4 regions of the Siphonobacter sp. SORGH_AS_1065 genome follow, and region 1 is predicted to be linked to each of the others. Evidence: riboswitches for the same ligand, from Rfam matches in the RefSeq annotation. Region 1 holds a riboswitch; each other region holds the start of a gene.
The links. A riboswitch is a leader RNA that binds a small molecule or an ion and turns the genes downstream of it on or off. The one in region 1 is predicted to bind S-adenosylmethionine.
Positions count from the first base shown of each region.

Region 2: another riboswitch for S-adenosylmethionine. It lies ahead of QE390_RS21850 (cysteine desulfurase family protein); the one in region 1 lies ahead of metK (methionine adenosyltransferase).
Region 3: another riboswitch for S-adenosylmethionine. It lies ahead of QE390_RS22835 (peroxiredoxin); the one in region 1 lies ahead of metK (methionine adenosyltransferase).
Region 4: another riboswitch for S-adenosylmethionine. It lies ahead of QE390_RS05775 (O-acetylhomoserine aminocarboxypropyltransferase/cysteine synthase family protein); the one in region 1 lies ahead of metK (methionine adenosyltransferase).

Region 1 is NZ_JAUTAM010000004.1:3,608,370-3,610,571, reverse strand. It holds gene QE390_RS15655 (lycopene cyclase family protein) at 1-1,050, shown strand, start outside; SAM-I-IV-variant riboswitch at 1,092-1,210, shown strand; gene metK (methionine adenosyltransferase) at 1,286-2,202, shown strand, end outside.
Region 2 is NZ_JAUTAM010000007.1:13,966-16,167, reverse strand. It holds gene QE390_RS21850 (cysteine desulfurase family protein) at 1-1,128, opposite strand, end outside; SAM riboswitch class I at 1,311-1,412, opposite strand; gene QE390_RS21845 (SGNH/GDSL hydrolase family protein) at 1,649-2,202, shown strand, end outside.
Region 3 is NZ_JAUTAM010000008.1:57,522-59,723, forward strand. It holds gene QE390_RS22835 (peroxiredoxin) at 1-717, opposite strand, end outside; SAM riboswitch class I at 913-1,013, opposite strand; gene QE390_RS22840 (RagB/SusD family nutrient uptake outer membrane protein) at 1,221-2,202, opposite strand, start outside.
Region 4 is NZ_JAUTAM010000004.1:1,249,734-1,251,935, reverse strand. It holds gene QE390_RS05775 (O-acetylhomoserine aminocarboxypropyltransferase/cysteine synthase family protein) at 1-1,178, opposite strand, end outside; SAM riboswitch class I at 1,381-1,498, opposite strand; gene QE390_RS05770 (NeuD/PglB/VioB family sugar acetyltransferase) at 1,719-2,202, shown strand, end outside.

The DNA of each region.
Region 1 (2,202 bases):
GCCTTTTGGCAGGAAGGAGAAAGTGCATTCGAGTCCATCCTCTACCGAAAATGGAATTCCATCTGGTTTCATGGATCTAATGGATTTTCCCGAAAGTTGACCTTAGGCAAGCATCAGTATAAGTTACTTCGCGGAATTGATTTCTACCAGTTTATTCATCACGAACTGGCGACAAACCCTGCCATTGAATTCTTATACAGCCCCATTCAGTCTATTCTGTCTGATAACCAGGAAGCCATTGTTCAAACCGAAGCAGGCGAATACCGGGCAAGCTGGTGTTTCGATAGTACGCACGTTTTGCAAGCCATGAAACCCTTGCCAGCGAGTGGCTTTGTCTACCAAAACCTGTTACAGCACTTCAAAGGCTGGGTCATTCGCACTAATCAACCTGCCTTTGACCCGCAGGTACCGATTATGATGGATTTCCGAATCGACCAGCAGAACGAATGTCGATTCGTCTACGTCATGCCTTTTTCTGAAACGGAAGCTCTCATTGAATTCACGCTCTTTACCCCGGCCCTGCTTTCAAAAAAAGAGTACGATGAAGGTTTAAAAAGTTACATTCAGGAATTCACTTCCATTCAGCACTATGAAATTCTGGAAGAAGAATTCGGGGTTATTCCCATGAGCGACGAGCCTGCTCAGGAACAGGCAGCTCCACGCGTGATTCGCGTGGGTACTGCGGGCGGTTATACGCGGGCCAGCACGGGTTATACCTTTACCCGCACGCAAAAGCGTTTACAACAATTGGTTCATAACCTGGAACGATCTTTCGACGTTTCGCCCGTAACTCATAAAGCCATCCCTGCTCTCAATTACTTTTACGATCAGGTTTTTCTAAATGTCTTTTTAAAAAAGCGGGTATCTACGGCTGCTATATTTACGGGGTTGTTCCAAAAAAATCCGGCTCCCCGCATTTTCCGGTTTCTGGATGAAGAAAGCAGTCTGGCAGAAGACTTAAAAGTCATTGTTTCCGTGCCCATCCTTCCCTTTACCAAAGCCGCCATTGACATTTTTAAACGAAATATTCAGGAATTCCGACAAGGTTAAGCCATCTTGTTTGGTGAATTTCCACGGAATGTACAATTTTGCAAAAGTATCCAGAGGCTCCAGCTAGGGCACCAACCGAGTTTCGAACGCTACGGTGGTTTGACGATACGGACTTTTTCCTGAAAATCAGCTTTTTAGGAAAAGTCAAAAACGTTCAATTCCTTCCTTTGGCCAAGGATTACGAAATATTACATATTCATCGATTCGTACTCCCAAATCAATTAATTAACAGAACATGCCTTATTTGTTCACTTCTGAGTCTGTATCTGAAGGACATCCTGATAAAGTAGCCGATCAAATTTCAGATGCCCTCATTGATCATTTCTTAGCCTTCGACCCTCAATCTAAAGTTGCCTGCGAAACCCTGGTAACTACCGGACAGGTTGTTTTGGCCGGTGAAGTTAAATCAACTACCTATCTTGACGTTCAGAGCATTGCTCGTGAAGTAATCCGTAAAATTGGATATACGAAGTCTGAATACATGTTTGAAGCCAATTCCTGCGGTGTTCTTTCTGCTATTCACGACCAGTCAGCCGATATTAACCAGGGCGTGGATCGCTCAAATCCTGAAGAACAAGGTGCTGGTGACCAGGGTATGATGTTCGGTTACGCTACTCGCGAAACGGACAACTACATGCCTTTAGCTCTGGATTTAGCTCACAAAATTCTGAAGGAAATGAGCGACATTCGTAATAATGAGCTGTCGCTGATGCCTTACTTACGCCCCGATGCGAAGTCTCAGGTAACGATTGAATATAGTGATGACAACACGCCTCAGCGAATTGATACCATCGTTGTTTCGACGCAACATGATGATTTCGGTGATGACGAAACGATGCTCGCTAAAATCCGCGAAGACATCATTAACATCGTTATTCCCCGCGTGAAAGCTGCTCTGAAACCTGAGTTAAGCCAGTTATTCGAAGGAGAAATTACCTATCACATCAACCCTACGGGTAAATTCGTGATTGGTGGTCCTCATGGGGATACGGGTCTGACGGGTCGTAAGATCATTGTTGATACATACGGCGGAAAAGGTGCCCACGGTGGGGGTGCGTTCTCGGGTAAAGATCCTTCGAAAGTAGACCGCTCGGCAGCTTACGCTACGCGTCACATTGCGAAAAACCTGGTTGCCGCTGGGCTGGCGGATGA
Region 2 (2,202 bases), on a different contig from region 1:
TTCTTCAGTCTGATACAATTCACTAAGGATAGACAAGACTTCGTTGATTTCTTCAAACGTATTATCCGCTCCGAAGGAGAAACGAACGTTTTCTTTCCCAAAACTGGTGGGAATTTCCTGTAGTACGTGCGAGCCTCCGGCGAGATTGGAACAGGCACTACCACCGGAGACGGCAATGCCGCGAGCATCCAGGGCTTCTACCAATGAGCAGGGGCCGTCGAGAATAGGGAAGGCGACGTTAATTAATCCGGGTAAACTTTCTTCGATGCTTTGACATCGACCATTAAACAAAACCCCGGGAATTTGCCGTTGGATTTCGTCGATGAACTGTTGTTTCAATGAATTCAGATGGGCGATGTTTTGCGTTTGATGGGTTATCGCCAGCTCCAGAGCCTTAGTTAATCCCACAATGCCGGGAATATTTTCGGTTCCTCCGCGTTGCCCCCCTTCCTGTCCGCCGCCGCTGATAAAGGCGGGCAATCGGTGTCCCTGACGGGCAAACAAAAATCCTACGCCTTTAGGACCACGGAATTTATGGGCCGAAGCCGTCGCAAAATCAACCGCATGAAGGTTTACGGGCACTTTACCGATGCTTTGAACGGTATCCGTATGGAAATAAGCTCCGTAGTGTTGAGTTAACGAATGCACTTCTTCCAAATCCAAAAGCGTACCTAGTTCGTTATTGGCATGCATGAGGCTGACGAGTCCGTTGGGATGTTTCTCCAGCCATTGGGTTAAATCAGGAATGGATACCCGACCCTGCTCGTCTAACTGGACGTAATGAACTTGAATAAGCCCCGCCTGTTCCAACTGTTTCAGCGGCAAAAGCACGGCTTTATGTTCAATCTTCGAAGTAAGGACATGGCGGATGTTAAAGTGCTGAATGCTACTTTTTAAAGCAAAATTATCGGCTTCGGTGCCGCCAGAAGTAAAGATAATTTCTTCGGGAGTAATGTTCAGTAAATCAGCAATTTGCCGACGACTCGATTGAATTACTTTTTTCGCTTCCCGGCCCGCCCAATGATTCGAAGAGGCGTTGCCAAAATGTTGCGTAAAATAGGGTATGATGGCTTCCAGAACAGCAGGAGACAAAGCGGTAGTCGCGGAGTTATCTAAATAAATACTCATGGTATAAAAGAGCTGATGAAGGGTGAATGAATGGACACGTAAGGAGCACAGGTATCAAATAAACCTGAGCGATGCTTGGTAATGAAAGTGAATCTCGTGACAAACGAGAGAAAGGCTTAACTCATCAGTAATGAGCAGGCCGATCGGTTCCTTAGATTGGGGAGGAATGACATGGCATATGGGGTTTATAGTTCCTAAAAATGTTAGGCAGGTTAGCACTGATTCCGCGTCGGAAAGTTGCTAAGGATTCGTCGAGCCTGTCTCTCCTCCTTTCTGTATAAGCCCCAACTACCAATGGTAATTGAAGACAATGCAAAGTAAAGTAGTGGAATTTAATAAAACAAATAAAATCTATAGAAATAGTAGATTAATAATACTATTAACACTTCTTGTTGTGCTATTTGTCTGTAAAATAGATGGTTACTAAAATTGTTTTTTCTAAAATTAACTTACTACTAGTAAAATAGTCATTGCTATGATTCATTACGTAGGTTTAGGCAACCGAAAAAACTAGTTACCTATGAAGTCATTGCTGAGAATCATTACGCTTTTCTTCTGTTTTCCGACCTTGGTATTCTCCCAAACAAGTGCATTGGAAAATGCTACGCTACTTCGTGCTAGGGAAGGGTTACCTTTCTTTTTTGAAAAAATAAAAGCTGGAAAGCCGATCATGGTAGGATACCTCGGTGGTAGCATTACCGAAGCCGGAAAAGGCTGGCGGGAGCAGTCACTGAGTTGGTTACAGAAAACCTATCCGCAGGTTCCCTTTCGGCAGATTAATGCGGGAGTTGGCGGAACGGGCTCGGATTTAGGTGTTTTTCGGGTGCAAACTCAGGTGCTCGATCAGAATCCTGATTTGGTTTTCGTAGAATTTGCTGTAAACGATAACGGTAAAAAGCCAGAGCAGATTTACAAAGCCATGGAAGGAATCGTTCGAAAAACCTGGCGGCAAAATCCTCATACCGATCTCTGTTTCGTATACACCTTAACGGCAGATCTGGCCCCAACTTACCAGCAGGGAAAACTGCCAGCTTCGGCTTTAGCCATGGAACAAATTGCGGAATATTATGGAAT
Region 3 (2,202 bases), on a different contig from region 1:
TTTCGTCCACTCCAGCTTTTGAGTAACGTATAACCCACGATCAATTTCGGCGGATAAGGTTTTGTCCTCGTTGATTTTTCCTTTGATCAATACGGGATTAGGCCCGGTGAAGCCCGAAAGAACAAATTCATTTCCCTGAACAGTCCCCTCCAGTTCACGGGAATCACCCACGACCGTCATGATCACGCCCGTCAGTTTATTCCCCTTTTGTTCGAGTAAAGCGACCTGATTCGCAACCGGTTCTTTACTAATGAGTTTGATTTCCCATTTACCGCTCAGGTTAGCCGCTGGGGCAATGTCTTTACCGGGTTCAACGAATCGGTAAGACTTACCGTATTCCGCCGTAAAAGGCAGCGAGTTACCCCGGAAGCTGGGCACCAGACTGCGGTATTCACCCGTTAGGTGGCCGTCGGGGTGAACCTTAGCTACCAGTGCGGCATCGTACGTATTCATTTTAATAAATAAAGAATCAGAAGCCGTTTGTTTGACGTGGAAGTGATCCTGACGGGTGCCATTGATGAGGGTGAAAGTAGCGTCTTCGGCTTTATTACCCTTTACTTCAAAATTAAAGGGAACCTTCTGTTCGTTAATGGTGAAAACGCCCCGCCAAACGCCTTCTTTCGGGAATTGAGTTTGCTGAGCCTGCGAAGAAAAACCACTGAGTACGGACAAGGTAAGGGCCGTGCCTTTGAGGAATGAAATGGCTTTCATTTTCATAAATAGATGTGTTAGAAATAGTTAGGAAATGCACTCGCGTTGAAACGCGTGCAGAGAAAGAAAGCATATACACCAGTGCAGGCAGGCAGATGCAAAAGACTTTCGTGATTAGTTGAGGTTGGACGGATCTCAGCAGCAGCAGGTGCAGCAGCGAGCATTGCATGCGAATAGCTTAGCGTTCATGGTTGGTTGTTGGGTTTATAGTTCCTAATTCAATAGGCAGGTTAGCACTGATTCCGTTCAGGAAAGTTGCTAAGGATTCAAAGAGCCTGTCTCTCCACCTTTCTTTATAAGCCGCAACTACTTTTGCAGGGAAGTAATTGAAGACTCTGCAAAGATATATACGTGAAAATGCATTATCCAAATAAATCTATAGATTTTATAGACTAATAACGTTTATTTTTTTAGCCAAACCTATTAATCATTTGTCAATCAGTAGATTGAGAATTGAAGTTAGATTAGGCAGCAGGCATTTATTCAAGCTAGATGCCTGCTGCCTGTGATTAATTACGGGTCATTAGCTTATTAGCGGTTAACTCACTGGCTGGAATGAGCCATACATATGTAGGATCGCTCGGTACGATGGCCGGTACAGTGCCTTTTGCTGGAAACGTTAGATTCTGCCGGTAAATGTCAATAGAGCGTAAGCCTTCGCCTAAAAACTCAATGCGGCGTTCTTTTAGAATCGTTTCCAGCAAAGCACTGGCATTAGGAAAGCTGGCGGTAGTCCACTGCGTGGAAGCATCCGACCTTGATCGCACGGCACTCAGCAACTGAACGGCTCGGGCATCTACTGAATTGGTCGAGCGGGTTCGTGCCTCAGCAAGGTTCAATAGCACTTCCGCGTAGCGAATAATCGGAGCTTTGTCGGTATAAGGCGACGGACTCGAGTATTTCGATAACCACTGCTGCCCGCCCGAAGTAACCACAAACTGGCGGCGGGCATCGGTCGATTTCCAGGTGCTTTCGCCCAGAATTCCTGCCGGGTTCAGGTAATACTCCCTGTTACCTGTCGGCAGGTAGTAAAAGCCAAATTGATTCTGCGTTCCTGGGTTGTCCTGATTGGTGAAAACGAGCGAGAAGATGCTTTCCGTTGTGGTTTGCGGTACGGCAAAGACCGAAGCAATATTGGCTTGCAAGGCATGCTTTACGCCCGTGGTGGCCGTAAAGGGAGCAGAAGCGGAGACAATCTTGTCGGCTTCCCGGATTACGTCATCCCATTTAGATTGAGCCAGATAAACTTTCGTTTTAAACGCAATTGCCGAATTTCGATGCGGATGCGAGACATTGGTCAATTCATCGGTATAATTTAACGGAAGGTTCTGCTCGGCGAAATTCAAATCCTCAATAATCTGAGCGTAAACTTCGGCCACCGTACTCCGGGCCAGATCGTTATTCGCTGCATTGGTTTCAGCCTGAAGCCGAAGCGGCAAGCCCGGACTGGAACCATTAGAAGTTGCCCCATACGACCGGGCATAAAACTGC
Region 4 (2,202 bases), 2.4 Mb from region 1:
AGCTGGGAATGCGTCGTGCTGGCGGGGTGGATGATGAGCGTTTTCGCATCGCCCACATTAGCGAGGTGACTAATCAGTTTTAAGGAATTAACCAACTGATCTGCCGCTTCTTTTCCCGCTTTAAGCTTGAAGGTTAACACGCCGCCAAAGCCACGGGTTAAGTACTTCTGAGCCAGGGCGTGATAGGGACTGCTCGCCAAACCGGGGTAATTCACATATTCTACTGCCGGATGGTTTTCCAGCCAGGTCGCCAGAGCCAGAGCATTTTCGTTCGTCCGCTCTACGCGAAGCGAAAGCGTTTCGAGTCCCTGCAATAGTAAGAAGCTGTTGAAAGGAGCTTGAGAAGGTCCCCAATCCCGAAGTCCTTCTACCCGGGCCCGAATGATGAACTGAATATTACCGAAAGGACCATTAAAGCCGAATACATCATTTAATACCAGACCGTGGTAACTTGGTGAGGGTTCGGTAAACTGAGGGTACTTTCCATTGCCCCAGTTATAGGTGCCACCGTCGATAATAACTCCTCCCATAGAAGTACCGTGACCGCCGATCCACTTCGTAGCCGAGCTAACAACCACGTGGGCTCCGTGTTTAAGAGGCTGAGCAATGGCCCCGCCTGCTCCGAATGTATTATCTACGATAATGGGCAGATCATACTTCTTAGCCAGGGCTGCGAAGGCTTCAAAATCGGGAATGTTAAATCCAGGGTTACCAATAGTTTCCAGATACAGGAACTTGGTGCGATCGTCAATGAGCCGTTCGAATGATTCAACTTTATCGCCGTCAGCAAAACGGGCTTCAACGCCAATATTTTTAAAGGAATTCTTAAACTGGTTATAGCTGCCGCCGTATAAATAGGAAGTCGTTACAAAGTTATCGCCAACGGTAGTAATGTTATTGATGGTAATAAACTGAGCCGCATGCCCCGAAGCCACTGAAAGGGCTGCCACGCCGCCTTCCAATGCCGCTATGCGTTTTTCAAACACATCGTGGGTGGGGTTCATAATGCGTGAATAAATGTTCCCAAATTCCTGAAGGGCAAAAAGCCGGGCTCCGTGAGCGGAATCATCGAACTGATAAGCCGTGGTTTGATAAATAGGAACGGCCCGGGCCTTAGTGGTTGGGTCAATCTCTTGGCCAGCGTGTAACTGGAGCGTTTCAAAACGTAATTCAGACATGTTGTTGCAGAATTAATGCGTGAATAAAAGATAGAGTTTAGAGTAAGTGTTTGAAACGAATCGTTTCTGCATGCAATCCACAACAAGAAGAAGTGCCCCCTGCGTAGGCGGATGAACTAAGAGTCAGGAAATCTGAGATGGAAAAAGAGGGCAGAATAGCAGCCCCCAATAAAAGGGTCGTCCGGTGCATGAAAGTTCGCTTTACTTATCTCTCCCCGGAGACCTTCTCCGGGGCAGGAATTAGCACCTTGTTTTCACCTCGTTGAAAATAGGTTGCCAGCGGTTCACAGAGCCCGTCTCTCCCCGCTTCTCGATAAGTCAGCATCTGGAACGGGCTGACTTTTCAAAGGCAAACTTAAAAAGGAATAGGCAAATGTGGAAAGAGCCGGATCGTTTTTTGTTCGTTGGGGGTTATAATTACTTTAATTCACGCAAAACCAGTAACGAAAAGGCAGGGGATAATAATCAGGAGTGAACTTTCCCATGCTGATCTGCTACTTTTGTAAAAAACGTCAGTTGATGTACTGACACGCATACGTTATGGAAAACCCCGTCCTTATTTTTGGAGCCAAAGCTTTGGGTAAAACGGCTCTTGATATTTTTAATAGCAACGGCGTCATTGTGTACGGGTTTCTGGAAGACGAAACGAGCCTGCACGGAACCGAAATTGGTGAGGTATCAGTCTTTTCAGCGACTGACGATGAAGGATTTACTGAACTCATTGGAAATAAATGTGAAGCTTTTATAGCAGTAGAAGATCGGACCGAACGCAAAACACTGGTTGAGTACCTGCACGAAACTCGCCAGACGCAGCCTGTTAATGCTGTACATCCCTCGGCCATTATTTCGGAAGATGCTCACATTGGCCACGGAAATCTGATTGCGGCTGGCGTTATTGTTCAGACGTTTTCCAAAGTGAGTAACCACTGTATTCTCCACGCCGGAGTTATCATTGATACCGAAACTGTCCTGGAAGACTTCGTTCAGGTAGGAGCGGGGAGTGTAATCGGAATGGGAGCTAAAG